4 regions of the Dechloromonas sp. HYN0024 genome follow, and region 1 is predicted to be linked to each of the others. Evidence: predicted binding sites of a transcription regulator. Region 1 holds the regulator's gene; each other region holds the start of a gene.

Region 1 (4,486 bases):
AGCGGGCGGTGGCACCCATCGACAGGGCTCCGACGATGCCGCCACACATGCCGACGCAATGGGTGCCGCCGAGCAGGCCAACGAGAAAAAGGGCAAGGAAGCCGGAATCAGGCATCGGGCGGAATCAGGCAAAGCGAGGCGAGCAGTGTACACCGCTCGCCCGCCACCGATCAGATAACCTTCGAGTACGTCGCCCGCTGACGCCCGGCCCGCAGATAGCGGTCGAAAACCATCGAAATGATGCGCACGAGGAGGCGACCCGGCGGCAGGACGGTAATCCATTCGCGGTCAATCTTGAGCAGGCCGGCTCGCTCCATTTCCTTCATGTCGTCCAGTTCGGCCTCAAAATACTTGCGGAAGTCGATCAGGTGGGCACTTTCAATGCTTTCGATAGACAGTTCGAAATGACACATCAGTGCCTGGATGATGGAACGGCGCAGGATATCGTCAGCCGTCAGCTCAATGCCGCGGAACACCGGCAGCGAACCGGTATCGATGGCATCGTAGTATTCGTCGGCAGTCTTGACGTTCTGGTAGTAGCTCGGTCCGACCTTGCTGATCGACGAAATGCCGAAAGACAGCATGTCGCAGTCGGCGTAGGTCGAATAGCCCTGAAAATTGCGATGCAGGCGGCCCTGACGCTGAGCCACGGCAAGTTCGTCATCCGGCTTGGCGAAGTGATCCATGCCAATGAAGACATAACCGTTATCAGTCAGCTTCTTGATGGCCAGCGCCAGAATCTGCAGCTTGGTATCGGCCGACGGCAGGTCGGCATCATTGATCCGGCGCTGCGGCTTGAACATGCTTGGCATGTGGGCGTAGTTGTAGATCGACAGGCGATCCGGGTCCATCGCCAGAACCCGTTCGATGGTCCGGTTGAAACCCATGACGGTCTGGTGCGGCAGACCGTAGATCAGGTCAACCGAAACCGACTTGAAGCCATTGGCGCGCGCATCGCGGATCACGCTGTAGGTTTCTTCCTCGCTCTGGACACGATTGACCGCGACCTGAACGCGCTCGTCGAAATCCTGAACACCGACGCTCATCCGATTGAAGCCGAGTTCGCCGAGCAGGGCAACAGTCGCCGTATCGACCTTGCGCGGGTCGACTTCGATCGAATATTCGCCGCCATCCAGCAGCTTGAAATGCTTGCGCGTCTCGCCCATGAGCTGTCGCATTTCGTCATGCGACAGGAAAGTCGGCGTACCGCCGCCCCAATGCAACTGGATGACCTCGTGCTCGCCATCGCGACCTTCCAGCGCCGCCGCCTGCATATCCAGCTCCTTGGCCAGATATTTCAGATATTTGCCGCTGCGCCCATGATCCTTGGTAATGATCTTGTTACACGCACAGTAGTAGCAAATGGTGTTGCAGAAAGGGATGTGGAAGTATAATGAGAGCGGTCGACTAATCCCGCCGATGTTGCGTTTGCCCAGCCACAGGTTGGCGGCCTCGGCATCAAAGGCTTCAACGAAGCGGTCGGCCGTCGGATAAGACGTGTAACGTGGACCGTTGACGTCAAAACGGCGAATGATCTGGGGATCGAAGACGAGGTTTTCGGTTGCGAAATTCATTGGGCCAGCCAAAAAAAGTAGGTCTGATTATGTTCGGAAGGTTCGAATTTATGGTTGACATGGATCAAGCGAACGCAGGTTGCGAATGCCTCAAACACACCCGTTAAATCAAGAAGTCACGCTGTCGGTCATCAAGACGGCATGCTCCAATTGTAACCTGCGCGAGCTATGCCTGCCGCTTGGCCTTAGCCTCGAGGAGCTGGAAAAGCTCGACGACATGGTGTCGACCCGGCGCCGGATCAAGCGCGGCGACCATCTCTACCGGGCCGGCGAGGCTTTCGACGCCATCTACGCCATCCGCAGCGGCTTTTTCAAGACCGACGTGCTGCTCGAAGACGGCCGCGACCAGGTAACAGGGTTCCAGATGGCCGGCGAACTGCTCGGCCTTGACGGCATCAGCACCGAACACCACACCTGCAACGCCATTGCCCTGGAAGACAGCGAGATCTGCGCTATTCCCTTTTCGCGGCTCGAAGGACTGTCGCGGGAAATCCACACGTTGCAGCACCATTTCCACAAGGTCATGAGCCGCGAAATCGTCCGCGACCACGGCGTCATGATGCTGCTCGGCACAATGCGTGCTGAAGAGCGACTGGCCGCCTTTCTGCTCAACCTTTCACAACGCTTTACCGCACGCGGCTTCTCGCATGCCGAGTTCTACCTGCGCATGACGCGCGAGGAAATCGGCAGCTATCTCGGCCTCAAGCTGGAAACGGTGTCGCGCGCTTTCTCCCGCTTCCAGGAAGAAGGCCACATCGCCGTCCAGCAGAAACACATCCGGATTCTCAACGTGAACGGGCTCAAGGCCCTGATGAATCACCGGGCGGTCTGAGCAAGACAAAAAATGGGGCACCCCGAAGGGTGCCCCAAACAGATGTAATGAAGACATCTGACGCAAGATTCCTGCTCCCGGACGACTCACAATAACGCAAGGCGTCCGGGCAATTCGATTGCTTAGAACGAGTGCTTCATACCCATCGCCAGGCCGTTGACGCCAACGCCCGCGACGATATTGTTACCAATGGAGTAACCTGCAGCGCTGTCGTTCTTGATATGCGCGTAGTCAGCGTACAGTTCAGTGCGCTTGGACAGGGCGTAGCGTGCGCCGACGCCGATTTTCCATGCATCGGCGTTGGACACGGTCTTGTCCTTGACCTGACCGAACGAACCCAGCACGGAGAACTTGCCGAGCGGCACCGTGGCGCCGACGAACCAGTTGCGGCGATCATATCTCTGACCAGCAGGAACGCCCAGGAGAGGACCCACTGCGTTGCCGCCGATGAACGAGTTTACATCACCCTTGATGACGTCGTAGACGCCGCTGACCTTCACTGCGCCAAAGTCGTATGAAGCGCCAGTGGTTGCAACATAGAGGCGGTCTTTGTCATAACCAACAGCACGTGTGGTTTCGTAGTCAAGATCGATGCTCAGCGGGCCATTCGCATAAATCAGGTTGGCGGACAACAAGCGGTCGTCACCGTTATTGCCGCGGGTAGGCGCGGTCATCGGCGAGTGGACGGTGTTCAGGCTGCCTTCGGCGCCCTGCGTATTGGTGGCTGTAGCAAGGATCACCGTGAAGCCGGCAAAGGCAGGCGAGATGTAGGCCAGCGCATTAGCCGCGCGGTCGTACTGAGTGGTCATCGACGTCAGGCTGCCGATCGAGTAGTTGCCGAACGGATTGTACTTGCCGTAGATGCCGTAACGAATACCATCCAGGTAGCCGGCGACTACCGTACCGAATCCGCCGGTCAGGCCAACGTACTGGTGGCCTGCCGTCGACAGACCGGTGCTGGTGTCCGGGCTGATGCGATATTGCAGGTCGAACAGGGCTTTCGTGCCATTACCCAAATCCTCGACACCCTTGAAACCGATGTAGCTCAGAGAAGAAGAGCTCTGCAGGCTGTACTGCGACTGGCCGTTGGCAACCGTGCCGTTATGCCCCTGGCGGAACATGGCACCCATATCGACGTTACCGTAGATCGTGACATTGGTTTGTGCGAATACCGCACCGGAAGTGGCCGCCGCAATGGCCAGCGCGATTAGTTTTTTCTGCATTGAATTGCTCCTCAATCATTTTGTGTAGATAAATCTGGACGCGTATCCGCCCCATACGAAGCACCCCTCCCTCATCCCTGAGAAAAGTGTTCAGCGGTATTCCATTGCGAAGCCCGTGCCAGCCTTCAAAAACCCGCCTCCATTCCCTGAAAACCCTTGGCTCATCAGGACTTACGTTCTTTTTCCCCTTGGCGGCGAAGATCGAAAAGTACTTTCGGCACGCTCAGTTTCTGGACAACTGCTGCATTACTGAGCACTCCATAAACAGTATTCATCGTTTCATCAGACGCAAAAAAGCCCGGCCGGGGCCGGGCTTGAGCGGGGGAATGGAGGTGCTCAAAAGGTATATCGGGCGCTGACACCAGCCAGCCAGGTACGACCCGGTGCCGCCTCGTAGAATCGGTTGTTGCCGTCGCCGACGATGACCGAGCCAACGTACTGGCGATCGAAAATATTGTCGAAACGAACGAAGGTTCTCAGGTTCAGTTGGCCGTATTGGCGATCGACGCCGAAACGTAGATTGGCGATGGCGTAGGCCGGAGCGGCCTGCTTGGCATTAGTGTCCTCGACATAGACCTTGCTGCGTGCAATGCCCTCGACAGCCGCATGGAAGCCACTGGCCGGATGCTTCCAGGCCAGTTCGCCGAACAGGCTCTGGGCAGCGACCCCGGGCAGGCGGTTGCCGGCGGCAATGACCCCGGAGGATGAGGAGAAAGTCTGGTCGTAACGCGCATCGAGCAGGGTATAGGCGAGACGGCTGGTGAAATTGCCTGCCCAACGACTATCAACCGCCGCTTCAATGCCGCGGCGCATCGTCTGGCCGGCATTGCGATAGATGGTGCGACCGCCGACGCTGG
Region 2 (4,486 bases), 1.4 Mb from region 1:
GCCTTAGTCAGCGGGCGGCGGCTTTTCGTTCCGCCGCTTCGATCGTATTGGCCAGCAGCATGGTGATGGTCATCGGACCCACACCACCCGGCACCGGGGTGATCTGGCCGGCCACCTCAAGGCAGCCGGCGTAATCGACGTCACCACACAGCTTGCCGTCGGGCAGGCGGTTGATACCGACGTCGATGACGACAGCGCCCGGCTTGACCATATCGGCGGTCACGAATTTCGGCTTGCCGACGGCAGCGACCAGAATGTCAGCGCGACGGGTGTGGCCGAGCAGGTCTTTCGTGCGCGAGTTGCACACGGTGACCGTGGCACCGGCGTTGATCAGCAGCAGCGCCATCGGCTTGCCGACGATGTTGGAGCGGCCGATAACGACAGCTTCCTTGCCGATCAGGTCGACATTGCCCTTTTCAAACATCTTCATGACGCCGTAGGGCGTACACGGGATGAAACGCGGATTGCCCTGGGCCAGCGCGCCGACGTTCTCGGCATGAAAGCCGTCCACGTCCTTGTCGGCGGCGATGGCTTCGAGCACCGCTTCCTCATCGAAATGCTTGGGCAGCGGCAGTTGCACGAGAATGCCGTGAATCTCGGGGTTGGCGTTCAGTTCGGCAATCTTGTTAAGCACTGTTGCCTGATCGACCGTGGCGTCATAGGTGATCTTTTCGGAGTGCATGCCAATGGCCAGACAGCCGTTGACCTTGTTGCGGACATACACTTCGGAGGCCGGGTCGGCTCCAACCAGAATGACCACCAGACCGGGCTTGTGCCCTTTGGCGGTGAGCCCCTCGACACGTGCCTTGAAACCCTGACGGAGTTCTTCGGCAAGTGCCTTGCCATCGATAATTTGAGCTGTCATCGTCGCATCCAACTGAAAAGAAAAGGGGAAAGGCGGCTGCCTTTCCCTTTGAATTGGCGCGTATTTTAACAGATTACGCGAGTGCAGCCTCGGCTTGGCCGACCGCTGCGCGTCCGGCCTCGAACGCCCGGCGATTCAGTTCGACCAGCTTCTCGCCCTTGCGCTGGAAGCGCTTGAGTACACAGTCGAGCAGGGTTTCGGCGCCGAACGGCAAGTGATCGGCGATGGCACCGAGCATGACGGTGTTGCCTAGCCGAATGTCGCCAAGGCCCTGGGCAATCGAGGTGGCATCGAAGGCGACGACCTTGTTGCCGCATTTTTTGATTTCAGCCAGCGGATCTTCCGGGTAATCAAAGAGGCCCAGCTCAACCACCGGCGGCACCAGTCGGGCGGTGTTCATCAGGGTGATACCACCCGGCCTGAGCATGTGCTGCCAGCGCATCGCCTCGGCCGATTCGAAGCCGAGCAGGACGTCAGCCGTACCCGGCGTGATCTGCGGCGACAAAACCCGCTGACCGAAACGTAGGTGAGAGGAAACGACCCCGCCGCGCTGCGCCATGCCGGCGACTTCCGTTTTCTTGGCGTCGTGACCGAGCGCGATGGCGGCTTCCGCCAGAATCTCGGTCGCCGTCATGACACCCTGACCACCGATGCCGACGACGAGAATATTGGTGTTTTCACTCATCTCAGGCCTCACATCCCTTGGTCACCAGATTGATCGGCGAAGTCGCCATATGGTGCACGATGGCCTTTGGCGCACATGGCTGGACGCACAGGCCGCAACCGGTACACACCGACGTTTCGATCCGGACAAAAGCCAGATCGACCTCGCGCCCGCTCGGCTTGACCTCCTTGCCGCGGCTCGTCACGTGAATGGCCGGACAACCGACATCGATACAGTTGCCGCAGCCGGTGCACTTGTCATCCATAACCTCGAACGGCTTGAGCTTGTGGTAATCCTTGACCAGAACGCAGGGCTGGTCGGTGATGATGACCGAAACATCGGGGACCTTCACCTCATCGCGAATGGTCTTGAAGAGTACCGGCAACTCATAAGGATTGACCTTGTGAATGCGCTCATCCTTGACGCCCAGCGCCGAGACCAGCCTGGCGAAATCAATGCGCGGAGCCTCCTCGCCGTGGATGCCATAACCATTGCCCGGATTGTTCTGGCCACCGGTCATCCCGACGGCGCGGTTATCGAGCAGCAGGACCGTGACATTGCCCTTGTTGTACACCATGTCGAGCAGCCCCTGCATGCCCATGTGCAGGAAGGTCGAATCGCCGATCACGGCGACGATGCGCTTGTCCTTGTCGGCCTCGCCGCGTCCCTTGTCCATGCCCAGCGCGACGCCCATCGAGGCCCCCATCGAGACGCAGGTATCCAGGGCGTTCCACGGATGTCCGGCGCCCAGCGTGTAGCAGCCGATGTCACCGGAAATATTGAGGTTACGGACCTGCGACAGCGTGTAATAGACGCCCAGGTGCGGGCAGGCCACGCACATCGTCGGCGGCCGCGGGAAAACCTGCATCGGCGCGAATGTCGTCGTTTCCGGCATTGGCTCACCGAGCAATCGGGCGATGGCCGGTTTCAGGACATTCGGCGACAACTCGCCCTGCAGCGGCAGAATTTCCTTGCCAATGACCTTCAAGCCCTGTGCCTTCAGTTCGGTTTCAACCAGCGGCTCGACTTCCTCGACGACCACGACCTGATCAACCATGGCGGCCAGTTCGCGGCATTTATCGAAAGGCACCGGGCTGGAAAAACCGAGCTTCAGTACCGGCGCATTGGGGAAGGATTCCTTGACGTGCATGTAGGCCGGACCGGAGGCGATGAAGCCGACGCGTTTGTCCGGACCGTCTTCGATGAAGTTCAGTTCTGACGTTTCGGCCAGTTCGCGCAACTTGATCTCGCGGGCAAACATCAGCGGAATGCGCTTGCCGGCATTGCCCGGCACCATCACGAAGCGTGCCGGCTCCTTGGTGAAGCCGGCACCGACATGCTCACCGCGCTCGCCGACGGTGACCAGTGACTTGACGTGGTTGATGCGCGTCGTCATGCGCAGGATGACCGGCACCTGGAGTTTTTCCGACAACGCGTAGCCATACAGGGTCATCGCGTAGGCTTCCTGCGAATCCGCCGGCTCGAGCACCGGCACGTGGGCGAAGCGGCCCCAGTAGCGCGAGTCCTGCTCATTCTGCGATGACGACAGGCCGACGTCGTCAGCAATGGCGATGACCAGGCCGCCGACCACACCCGTCAGGGTCAGGGTCATCAACGCGTCGGAGGCGACGTTCATGCCGACGTGCTTCATGCAGCAAAAGGCGCGCGAACCAGCGTAGGCGCAGCCAATGGCAACCTCCAGCGAGACCTTTTCATTGACCGACCACTCGGCATAGAGATCCGGGTAGGTGGAAATGACTTCCAGCATTTCAGTAGACGGCGTACCGGGATAAGCAGCGGCGACCTTGACGCCAGCCTCCCATACGGCGCGGGCGACCGCTTCATTACCGGACATCAGGACCCGGCTTGCTGCCGGTACAGGCATGACTGCCGCCATGTCGACTCCTAAATCAATTAAACGAGACGGTCGATTTTAAAGGTGGCCCCGAAAGCCAATTTGATACAGCGCAACTCGATTGACAATATTTTTCGTGTCGTATTGTTATTTGCCGGATGCTGATGGATATCAAAGCCCGCCCCGACCAGCCCCGGAACAATGGCCACTCTCCCGGATACCCGCCATGACCACTACCACCCCCCTCGCGGTACCAGTGCCCCGCTTCCGAATTCCCGGCAACAAGGGAATCTGGGCCGGCATTAGCTGCGAGTTCGTCGAGTTCTCGGTGCTCTTTGCGGTTTACTTCATCGCCCGTGCACATTTTCCCGAGGCTTTCCACGACGGAGCACAACGCCTTTCGGTGACCGCCGGCACCGTGATCACCCTGCTCATGATCACCAGCAGCTATTTCATTGCCTGTTCGGTGAACGCCATCCGCCAGGACCAGCATCGGGCCGCCATCATCTGGCTTGTCAGGGGCCTCGCCGTCGCCCTGGGCTACCCCCTGACCAAGGCACTCGAAATCAGCTGGAACCTGGCCAACGGCATCAACGGCGAATCGGGGATTTTTTTCACGGTCTACTACTACCTGACGTTCACCCATCTCGTACACGCCACCTGGGGCATTCTTGGCATCCTCTGGGTGCTTGCCCGGCTGAGTTTTCGCGGTTATTCATCGGACGACCATGCCGGGCTGGAAGCCCTGGCCTGCTACTGGCACGCCACCGACATCATCTGGCTGGTCATCTTCCCGATGTTTTACGTGCTGGCCTGAGCATGAACACCAAAACCGACCACTTCTCCCGCCTGACCGCCGCCTGGCTTACGCTGGTCGGCCTGACGCTGGCCAGCCTCGGTCTCAGCGAATGGTTCCGCGCTGCTCCCTGGCTGCCGCTGCTGGTCGCCGCCATCATCTGGATCAAGGGGGCGCTGGTGGCCCGTTGCTTCCTCGAATCGCCAGTTGCCCACCCGTTTATCGCCGGCATCCTCAGAACATTCATCGCCCTTGCCCCGATCGCCCTGATCGCCACCGCCTTTTTCGGCGGCACGCTGGCCCGCT
Region 3 (4,486 bases), 1.6 Mb from region 1:
CGGTTGCCCGCGAACTGGCGCGCAGCGGCATCCGCTGCATGACCATCGCACCGGGCATCATGGAAACGCCGATGCTGCTCGGCATGCCGCCGGAAGTGCAGGACTCGCTGAACAAGATGGTGCCGTTCCCGACGCGCATGGGCAAGCCGGCCGAGTATGCCGCACTGGTCCGGCACATTGCCGAAAACGCCTACCTCAATGGCGAAGTGATTCGCCTGGATGGTGCCATCCGGATGGGCGTCAAATAAACTATACTTCGGCTCCGTCCTTGACCCCAAAAGGCACTTCGGTGCCTTTTTCATTTGTATGCCCGCCGCTTCCTGTTATCACTGTGGTTTGCCTGTTCCCGAAGATGTCGATCTGTCGGTGACGGTTGGCAGTGAGCCGCGGGCAATGTGCTGTTTTGGCTGTCAGGCGGTGGCGCAGTCGATCGTCGATAACGGCCTAGCCGAGTATTACCGTAGTCGCGATGCCATGCCCGAATCGCCGCGCGAGGCCATGCCGGCGATTCTCGATCAGCTGGTCATGTACGACCATGTCGAATTTCAAAAAAGTTTTGTCAAGGAGTTGGGGCAAAACGAGCGCGAGGCGTCGCTGTTGCTCGAGGGTATTACCTGCGCGGCCTGTATCTGGCTCAACGAGCAGCACCTTGGCCGCTTGCCCGGGGTGACGGCGGTCAATATCAATTACACGACCCGTCGGGCCCGTGTGCGCTGGGATGAAAGCCGCGTCAAGCTCTCCGATATTCTCGGTGCGGTTGCGGCTATTGGCTATCGGGCCTATCCGTACGATGCCGCCAAGAACGAGGAAATTTCCCGCAAGGAGCGGCGCGAGGCAATGTGGCGCCTGTGGGTGGCCGGCTTTGGCATGATGCAGGTGATGATGTATGCCTATCCGGTCTATATCGCCAACGGCGACATGACGGCCGATATCGAAAGCCTGATGCGCTGGGCCAGCCTGTTCCTGACCCTGCCGGTCATTTTCTATTCCTCGGCACCTTTCTTCCGTAACGCCTGGCGTGACATCAAGCTGCGTCGCGTCGGCATGGATGTGCCGGTGGCCCTCGGGGTCGGCGCGGCATTTGTCGCCAGTTGCTGGGCGACCTTCGCCCAGGCCGGGGAAGTCTATTTCGACTCGGTCACGATGTTTATCTTTTTCCTGTTGGGTGGCCGCTATCTGGAGATGACGGCGCGCCAGAAGGCGGTCAGCGTGACCGAGGCACTGGCCCGGCTGCTGCCGGCTTTTGCCCAAAAGATGGCGCGGTTTCCGGCGGACCGCAATACCGAGCAGTGTGTCGTCGCCGACCTGCGCCAAGGCGATTACATTTTGGTTCGCGCCGGCGATATCGTGCCGGCTGATGGTCGGGTTATTGAAGGCATCAGCTGTGCCAATGAGGCCCTGCTGACCGGCGAAAGCAAGCCGGTTCCCAAGTCGCCCGGCGAGACGGTGGTCGGAGGTTCGATCAATGCCGAGAGTCCGCTCGTCGTCCAGGTCGAGCAGGTCGGCGAGGGGACGCGCCTGTCGGCCATTATCCAGTTGATGGAGCGGGCGGCGGCCGAAAAGCCGAAAATTGTCGTGCTCGCTGACCGTATTGCCAGCTATTTTGTCGCGGTTCTGCTGGCGGTGGCTATTCTTGTGGCGGTTGGCTGGTATTTCGTCGATCCGGCGAAAGCCTTGTGGATCACTGTTTCGGTGCTGGTGGTTACCTGCCCCTGTGCTCTTTCGCTGGCGACGCCGATTGCGCTGACCGTTTCGGCAGGTGCGCTGGCCCGGGACGGCTTGCTGGTGACGCGCGGTCATGCCATTGAAACCCTGGCGCGGGCGACCCATTTCGTATTCGACAAAACAGGCACCTTGACTACCGGACAGATGCATCTCGTTGATGTACTGCCGGTTGCCGGGTTGCATCGAGATGCCTGCCTGGCCATGGCGGCAGCTCTGGAGCAGGCTTCCGAGCATCCAGTGGCGACGGCGCTGCGCCAGGCGGCCGGTGCCCAGTTGCCGGAAACATCGGCGGTGATCAGCGAACCGGGTCAGGGTATCGAGGCGCTGGTCGACGGACGTCGTTGCCGGATCGGACGACCTGACTATGCGTTGGCGCTGAGTGCAGAAAATTTGCCGGCGGCAGCCGGCGACTGGCTGGAAAGCGGCGATACCGTCGTTGCTCTGGCCGATGAAACGGGTTGCCTGGCGCTGTTCCGGATTGGTGATGAGCTGCGGCCGGAGTCGGCGGCGCTGATCGCCGAACTCCGGGCGTCCGGAAAGCAGGTAATTCTGTTAACCGGCGATGCTCCGGCGGTAGCTCATCGCGTGGCCGACCAACTCGGCATCGCCGATGTTCGGGCCGGCGTGACCCCGCAGGGCAAGCACGATTGCGTAACCGGCCTGCAATCGGCGGGCGCCATCGTGGCGATGCTCGGTGATGGCGTCAACGATGCCCCGGTGCTCGCTCAGGCGCAGGTGTCGGTGGCGATGGGCGGTGGCGCACAGTTGGCACGAACCCAGTCTGATTTCATCCTGCTCTCGGAAAACCTGGATCATCTGCGTTACGGCTTGCGGCGGGCGAGAAAAACCCTGCGCGTGATCCGCCAGAATCTCTGGTGGTCCTTCGCCTACAATTTCGTTGCCCTGCCGCTGGCCATTGCCGGTTTTGTTACGCCATGGATTGCCGGCATCGGCATGTCGGCCAGTTCTTTGCTGGTGGTCCTCAATTCACTGCGCATTCAGCGCCTGGAGATCGATTGATGGAAAGTGTCTATCTGCTTATCCCGGTATCGGTCATTCTGGTCTTCGGAATTGCCGTTGCGTTCTGGTGGTCGGTCCGCAGCGGCCAGTTCGATGATCTCGAAGGGCCGGGCTTTCGCGTCCTGATGGACGAGGATCCGTTGAAGCGCAATCAGGCAAAGGCGGGCGGAGAGGTCGTGGATACCAACAAACCCGACAATGTTTGACCTGTGTCAACGTTAGCGGGATAGACGCTTGGCAGAATGGCCCCATTGTGGAGCGCGATGCTTCACAGCAATTCTCTGTTGGGGTTGGGGTGCGTTACGACGCACCCTTTTTTTGTCTGCGTTTTTCAGCCCTTTTCTTCGCCTAGATATTTTGAACTACTGCCCTTAGATAATCGGTAGGTTGATCTAGGTCAAAACGCTCAGCCTGAACTAGAATACCATCGCTTTCTATGTGTCCCCTTGGGTTCAGGGAGGTGGGCATTCCGTTTTTTTTTTACGAGAGGGTGGGTTCATGTCTGGAACGCAAACCACATATAACGATAAGGTCGTACGGCAATTCACCGTTATGACCGTCATCTGGGGCATTGTTGGCATGCTGGTCGGTGTCATCATTGCTGCGCAGCTGGTCTGGCCGGAGCTGAATATTGGCTTCCTGCATTTTGGCCGTCTGCGTCCGTTGCATACCAACGCGGTTATTTTTGCGTTTGGTGGCTGCGCCTTGTTCGCAACGTCTTACTGGTGCGTTCAGCGCACCTGCTGTACGCGTCTTTGGGGCGGTCCGCTGGTTCCCTTTACTTTCTGGGGCTGGCAAATCGTCATTCTTCTCGCTGCCATCACTTTGCCGCTGGGTATCACCTCCGGTAAGGAATATGCCGAGCTGGAGTGGCCGATCGATATCCTGATCACGCTGGTCTGGGTGTCTTACGCTCTGGTCTTCTTCGGTACCATCGCCAAGCGCAAGGTGTCGCATATTTATGTCGCCAACTGGTTCTTCGGCGCCATGATTCTGACCGTTGCCCTGCTGCATCTGGTGAACAGCGCCGCCATGCCGGTTTCGCTGACCAAGTCCTACTCGGCTTACGCTGGTGTCCAGGACGCGATGATCCAGTGGTGGTATGGTCACAACGCCGTGGGCTTCTTCCTGACTGCTGGCTTCCTTGGCATCATGTACTACTTCGTACCGAAGCAGGCTGGTCGTCCGGTGTATTCGTATCGCCTGTCGGTCGTCCACTTCTGGGCGCTGATCTTCACGTACATGTGGGCGGGCCCGCACCACCTGCACTACACCGCCCTGCCGGACTGGACCCAGTCTGTCGGTATGGTGTTCTCCCTGATTCTGCTGGCTCCGTCCTGGGGTGGCATGATCAACGGCATCATGACCCTGTCGGGTGCCTGGAATAAGCTGCGTGACGATCCTATCCTGAAGTTCCTGATCACCTCGCTGTCCTTCTACGGTATGTCCACGTTCGAAGGCCCGATGATGTCGATCAAGACCGTTAATGCCCTGTCGCATTACACGGACTGGACCGTCGGTCACGTGCACTCCGGTGCTCTCGGCTGGGTTGCCATGGTGTCGATCGGTGCCATGTACTACCTGATCCCGCGCCTCTTCGGCAAGACCGAAATGTATAGCACCAAGCTGGTCACGACCCACTTCTGGATCGCTACCATCGGCACCGTTCTTTACATCGCTTCGATGTGGATTGCCGGTGTGATGCAGGGCCTGATGTGGCGTGCGGTTAACGCTGACGGTA
Region 4 (4,486 bases), 430 kb from region 1:
ATCGGAATATCGGCCAGCTCATACGAGCGGTGCTCGAAGGTCGACAGCACGGCGACCTTGACCCCCTTGTTCGAGAGCTTGCGGTCGGTGATGCGGGTCCACAGGATCGGGTGCATCTCGGCCATGTTGGAGCCCCACAACACGAAGGCATCGGCATGCTCGATGTCGTCGTAGCAACCCATCGGCTCGTCGATACCAAAAGTGCGCATGAAACCGGCAACCGCCGAAGCCATGCAGTGACGGGCGTTGGGATCGAGGTTATTGGTGCGGAAACCGGCCTTCATCAACTTGGCGGCGGCGTAGCCCTCCCAGATCGTCCACTGCCCCGAACCGAACATCGCCAGGCCGTTCGGCCCCTTGGCCTTGAGCGTCGCTTTGGCCTTTTCTTCCATGATGTCGAAAGCCTGTTTCCAGGAAATCGGCGCAAAATCACCGTTCTTGTCGAACTTGCCGCCCTTCATGCGCAGCATCGGCGTCTTCAGACGATCCGCGCCGTACATGATCTTCGACAGGAAATAGCCCTTGATACAGTTGAGGCCTCGATTGACCGGCGCATCAGGGTCGCCCTGCGTCGCCACGACACGCCCTTCCTGGGTTCCGACCAGAACGCCACAACCCGTTCCGCAAAAGCGGCAGGCTGCCTTGTCCCAGCGAATCTCGTCCTTCCCCTGCGCCACGGCCGTACCGGACGCCGACAAACCTGCTGCCGACATGGCCGCTGCTGCTGCATTGGCCTTGATGAAATCGCGTCGATTGAGCTTCACGCCTCTACCTCCTCGGTATCTACTGATTCGTCGTCGCTGAATTGATAAACCATGGCCACCGATGCGACGCCGGGAACGCCATGTAAGGCCACATATTTGTCAGCGGCCGAATTGGTATCGTCGTCCTCGAGCGTGACGACCACCTTCCCCTCCGCACTCCGGGCGTGAATTTCCACCCCGGCCATCCGGAGAAGCGCCGCACAGGCCTCATCGAGGCGCTCCGGGGCGATATAAATAATGGCGCTGGAAATGTTCATCCGGCCGACCTCCTCAAGCTTCGGTAGCCCAATGCAACCGTGGACAGCAGTGTTCCCGATAGCACCGTGCCATGAATTTGATGCGCATCAAATTCACAGCCAAGGATCATTCTTGCCTAGTACCAATGGCGTATTTGACTAGTTCCATTTAGCTAGACAGGCCCGACTGAGCCGCAAGGAACCCATGCAAGAACGCTATCGATTTTATTTAAGCAATCAATTGGATCAATTTTTGCACCCTGCCTACCATTCACTCCGTACCTATCACTCAACCCACTCAGGAGAAACTCATGTCGCTCATCAACACCCAAGTTCAGCCTTTCAAGGCACAGGCCTTCCACAATGGCAAGTTCGTCGAAGTCACCGAAGCCAACCTGAAGGGCAAGTGGTCCGTCGTGATCTTCATGCCGGCTGCCTTCACCTTCAACTGCCCGACGGAAATCGAAGATGCCGCCAACAACTACGGCGAATTTCAGAATGCTGGCGCCGAGGTATACATCGTCACCACCGACACCCACTTCTCGCACAAGGTCTGGCACGAGACCTCGCCGGCCGTGAGCAAGGCCCGCTTCCCGCTCGTCGGCGATCCGACCCATCAGCTGACCCGCGCCTTCGATGTGCATATCGACGAAGCAGGCCTGGCCCTGCGCGGCACTTTCGTGATCAATCCGGACGGCGTCATCAAGACCCTGGAAGTGCACGACAACGCCATCGCCCGTGATGTCTCGGAAACCCTCCGCAAGCTGAAGGCGGCGCAATACGTTGCCAGCCACCCGAACGAAGTCTGCCCGGCCAAATGGAAGGAAGGCGAAGCCACCCTGGCTCCGTCGCTCGATCTGGTCGGCAAAATCTGATTAGTTTTTAGTTATTGGTCGTTAGTTGCCAGCGCTGCCTGCTGATGACTAGCGATCAATGCCTAGCAACTCGCAACAGGGAAAACACCATGCTCGACAACAATATCAAGGTCCAGCTCTCGGCCTATCTCGACAAGCTGCAATATCCGATCGAGCTCGTCGCCTCGCTCGACGACAGCGCCAAGGCACAGGAAATGCGCGACTTGCTGACAGATATTGTCGCGTTGTCCCCCAAGGTCAGCCTGCGCGAAAACGGCACGGCGTCCTTGCGCCCATCCTTCGCTATTGGCCTGCCCGACGAAACGCCGCGCATCAGCTTTGCCGGCATCCCGATGGGCCATGAATTCACGTCCTTGGTGCTTGCCCTGCTGCAAACAGGCGGCCATCCGCCCAAAGTCGATGCCGCCGTGATCGAGCAGATCAAGGCATTGCCCGGCACATTCCAATTCGAAACCTTCATCTCGCTGTCCTGCCACAACTGTCCGGACGTCGTGCAGGCGCTCAACCTGATGGCCGTGCTCAGCCCCGGCGTGACCAGCACGCTGATCGACGGCGGCATGTTCCAGGGCGAAGTCGAGCGCCGCAAGATCATGGCGGTGCCGACCATCTTCCTGAATGGTGAAGAGTTTGGTGCCGGCCGCATGAGCATCGAGGAAATCATCGCCAAGCTCGACACCGGAGCCGCAGCACGGGATGCCGAAAAGATCAGCGCCAAGGCACCCTACGACGTACTCATCGTCGGCGGCGGCCCGGCCGGTGCCTCGGCCGCCATCTATGCCGCCCGCAAGGGCATCCGCACAGGCCTCCTGGCCGAGCGTTTCGGCGGCCAAGTGATGGATACGCTGGCCATTGAGAATTTCATTTCCGTCAAGGCCACTGATGGCCCGAAGCTGGTCATGGGCCTTGAAGAGCACGTCAAGGACTACGCCGTCGACGTCATGAACCTGCAACGCGCGACACAATTGATCCCCGGTGACCTCATCGAAATCAGGCTAGCAAACGGTGCTTCGGTAAGGAGCAAATCTGTCATCCTCGCCACGGGTGCCCGCTGGCGTGAAATGAACGTCCCAGGCGAACAGGATTACCGGGGCAAGGGGGTCGCCTACTGCCCCCACTGCGACGGCCCTCTATTCAAGGGCAAGCGCGTTGCGGTGATCGGCGGCGGCAACTCTGGCGTCGAGGCCGCCATTGATCTGGCCGGCATCGTCGGCCACGTCACCCTGCTCGAATTCGACGGCCAGTTGCGCGCCGATGCAGTTTTGCAGAAAAAGCTGTTCAGCCTGCCCAACGTCACGGTCATCGTCAAAGCCCTGTCAACCGAAGTCACCGGCAATGGCGAAAAGGTCAACGGGCTGGTTTACCAGGACCGCGAAACCGACGAGGTGAAACGCATCGACCTCAACGGCATCTTCGTCCAGATCGGTCTGCTGCCCAGCACCGACTGGCTGAAGTCCGTGGTCGACCTGTCCAGCCGCGGCGAAATCGAGATCGACGCCAGGGGCCAGACCTCAGTCCCCGGCGTCTTCGCGGCAGGCGACTGCACCACCGTACCCTACAAGCAGATCATCATCGCCATGGGCGCCGGAGCCACTGCCTCGCTGAGCGCCTTTGATCACCTCATCCGGCGGTCGGCGCCGGCCTGAAATCCACTCGGGACTGACTATTCAAGTATTTCCGGGTGGCTCTGCAAGAAATCGCTGCGCTTGCTGCGATTGATTACAGACCCGGAAATATAGGCGTACCCTTTTTGCTGCCACAGGGCGAGATCGGTCATCGCAGCCGGAACAACAGTCACCAGATCATAGAAATCACCCGGCTTGTAACCGCGAAAATTGGCGGCATTGCGGCAAACGCGAATAGTCACGCCCTGGTCGGTCAGCGCCTTGAGTCGATCATAAACATCGGGATAGGCAGCGCGATTCAGGCGCGACAGCATGTGCAACTCATTGCCATGCGCCACCACCACGATATGCGACTGCTTGATGCCACCAAATTGCTTCAGGCCATTCAGATGATTATTGATATAGCCCAGCGCCTGATACAAATCTTCCGGCTTTTCCAGATTGAACTGATAAACGGCCTTCTGCGCCCCCAGCGGCGAGTCATCAAACTTCGACGGCGCATCCGGCCCAGCCCATGCAACGGTTGCGCAGAGCAGAAGGCTTGCAACCAATTTTTTCAGCATCAGTTTCTCCATCACTTTCTATGAGCACGCCCATGCCGGGCAGAAAGACGCCAGAGATGCAGTGTAACCCCCAATGACAATCTCGCCATGCCGACCAGCAAGTGCGTCAATGGCTATCGCGGCACATGTCGCCTTGCGGATTGACTCCGGTCGAATCCGCCGAAAAGGGTCACTGATGGGGCGTAAACGACAAAGCCCCGGTCAGAAACCGGGGCTTGTCGTCATTCTTTGGTGGTGATGGGCAGAATCGAACTGCCGACCTATGGGTTATGAATCTGACGGTGTAGGCATTTATCGGCGTTGATTGCGATTCCACAAACCCGAACAAATCTCCTATTTACGGCAATCTACAGGGAACAGCCATACCAAACAGATTCCCCAGAATTCCCGCGTGTTGATATAATTTGCCTACACAGTGCCTACATG

What was found. Region 1 encodes FNR, which switches genes on or off when oxygen is low (the NO sensors DNR and NnrR bind a similar motif). Its sites were predicted from a motif close to TTGANCTAGNTCAA; they were not measured.
Region 2: HYN24_RS01970 (thiamine pyrophosphate-dependent enzyme) is a predicted target of FNR. The motif match lies at 3,487-3,500, and genes of this name have one in related genera.
Region 3: ccoN (cytochrome-c oxidase, cbb3-type subunit I) is a predicted target of FNR. The motif match lies at 3,133-3,146, and genes of this name have one in related genera.
Region 4: HYN24_RS12945 (chaperone NapD) is a predicted target of FNR. The motif match lies at 1,099-1,112, and genes of this name have one in related genera.

The regions. Positions count from the first base shown of each region.
Region 1 covers NZ_CP031842.1:2,268,639-2,273,124, forward strand. Annotated here, with positions in the region: gene HYN24_RS10860 (sulfite exporter TauE/SafE family protein) at 1-115, opposite strand, end outside; gene hemN (oxygen-independent coproporphyrinogen III oxidase) at 171-1,574, opposite strand; gene fnr (fumarate/nitrate reduction transcriptional regulator Fnr) at 1,660-2,406, shown strand; gene HYN24_RS10875 (porin) at 2,529-3,629, opposite strand; gene HYN24_RS10880 (TonB-dependent receptor) at 3,966-4,486, opposite strand, start outside.
Region 2 covers NZ_CP031842.1:392,949-397,434, reverse strand. Annotated here, with positions in the region: gene folD (bifunctional methylenetetrahydrofolate dehydrogenase/methenyltetrahydrofolate cyclohydrolase FolD) at 8-865, opposite strand; gene HYN24_RS01975 (indolepyruvate oxidoreductase subunit beta) at 939-1,550, opposite strand; gene HYN24_RS01970 (thiamine pyrophosphate-dependent enzyme) at 1,552-3,426, opposite strand; gene HYN24_RS01965 (cytochrome c oxidase subunit 3 family protein) at 3,611-4,201, shown strand; gene HYN24_RS01960 (hypothetical protein) at 4,204-4,486, shown strand, end outside.
Region 3 covers NZ_CP031842.1:673,978-678,463, forward strand. Annotated here, with positions in the region: gene HYN24_RS03235 (3-hydroxyacyl-CoA dehydrogenase) at 1-248, shown strand, start outside; gene HYN24_RS03240 (heavy metal translocating P-type ATPase) at 307-2,745, shown strand; gene ccoS (cbb3-type cytochrome oxidase assembly protein CcoS) at 2,745-2,951, shown strand; gene ccoN (cytochrome-c oxidase, cbb3-type subunit I) at 3,244-4,486, shown strand, end outside.
Region 4 covers NZ_CP031842.1:2,694,197-2,698,682, forward strand. Annotated here, with positions in the region: gene napA (nitrate reductase catalytic subunit NapA) at 1-764, opposite strand, end outside; gene HYN24_RS12945 (chaperone NapD) at 761-1,021, opposite strand; gene ahpC (alkyl hydroperoxide reductase subunit C) at 1,312-1,875, shown strand; gene ahpF (alkyl hydroperoxide reductase subunit F) at 1,965-3,518, shown strand; gene HYN24_RS12960 (DsrE family protein) at 3,536-4,060, opposite strand.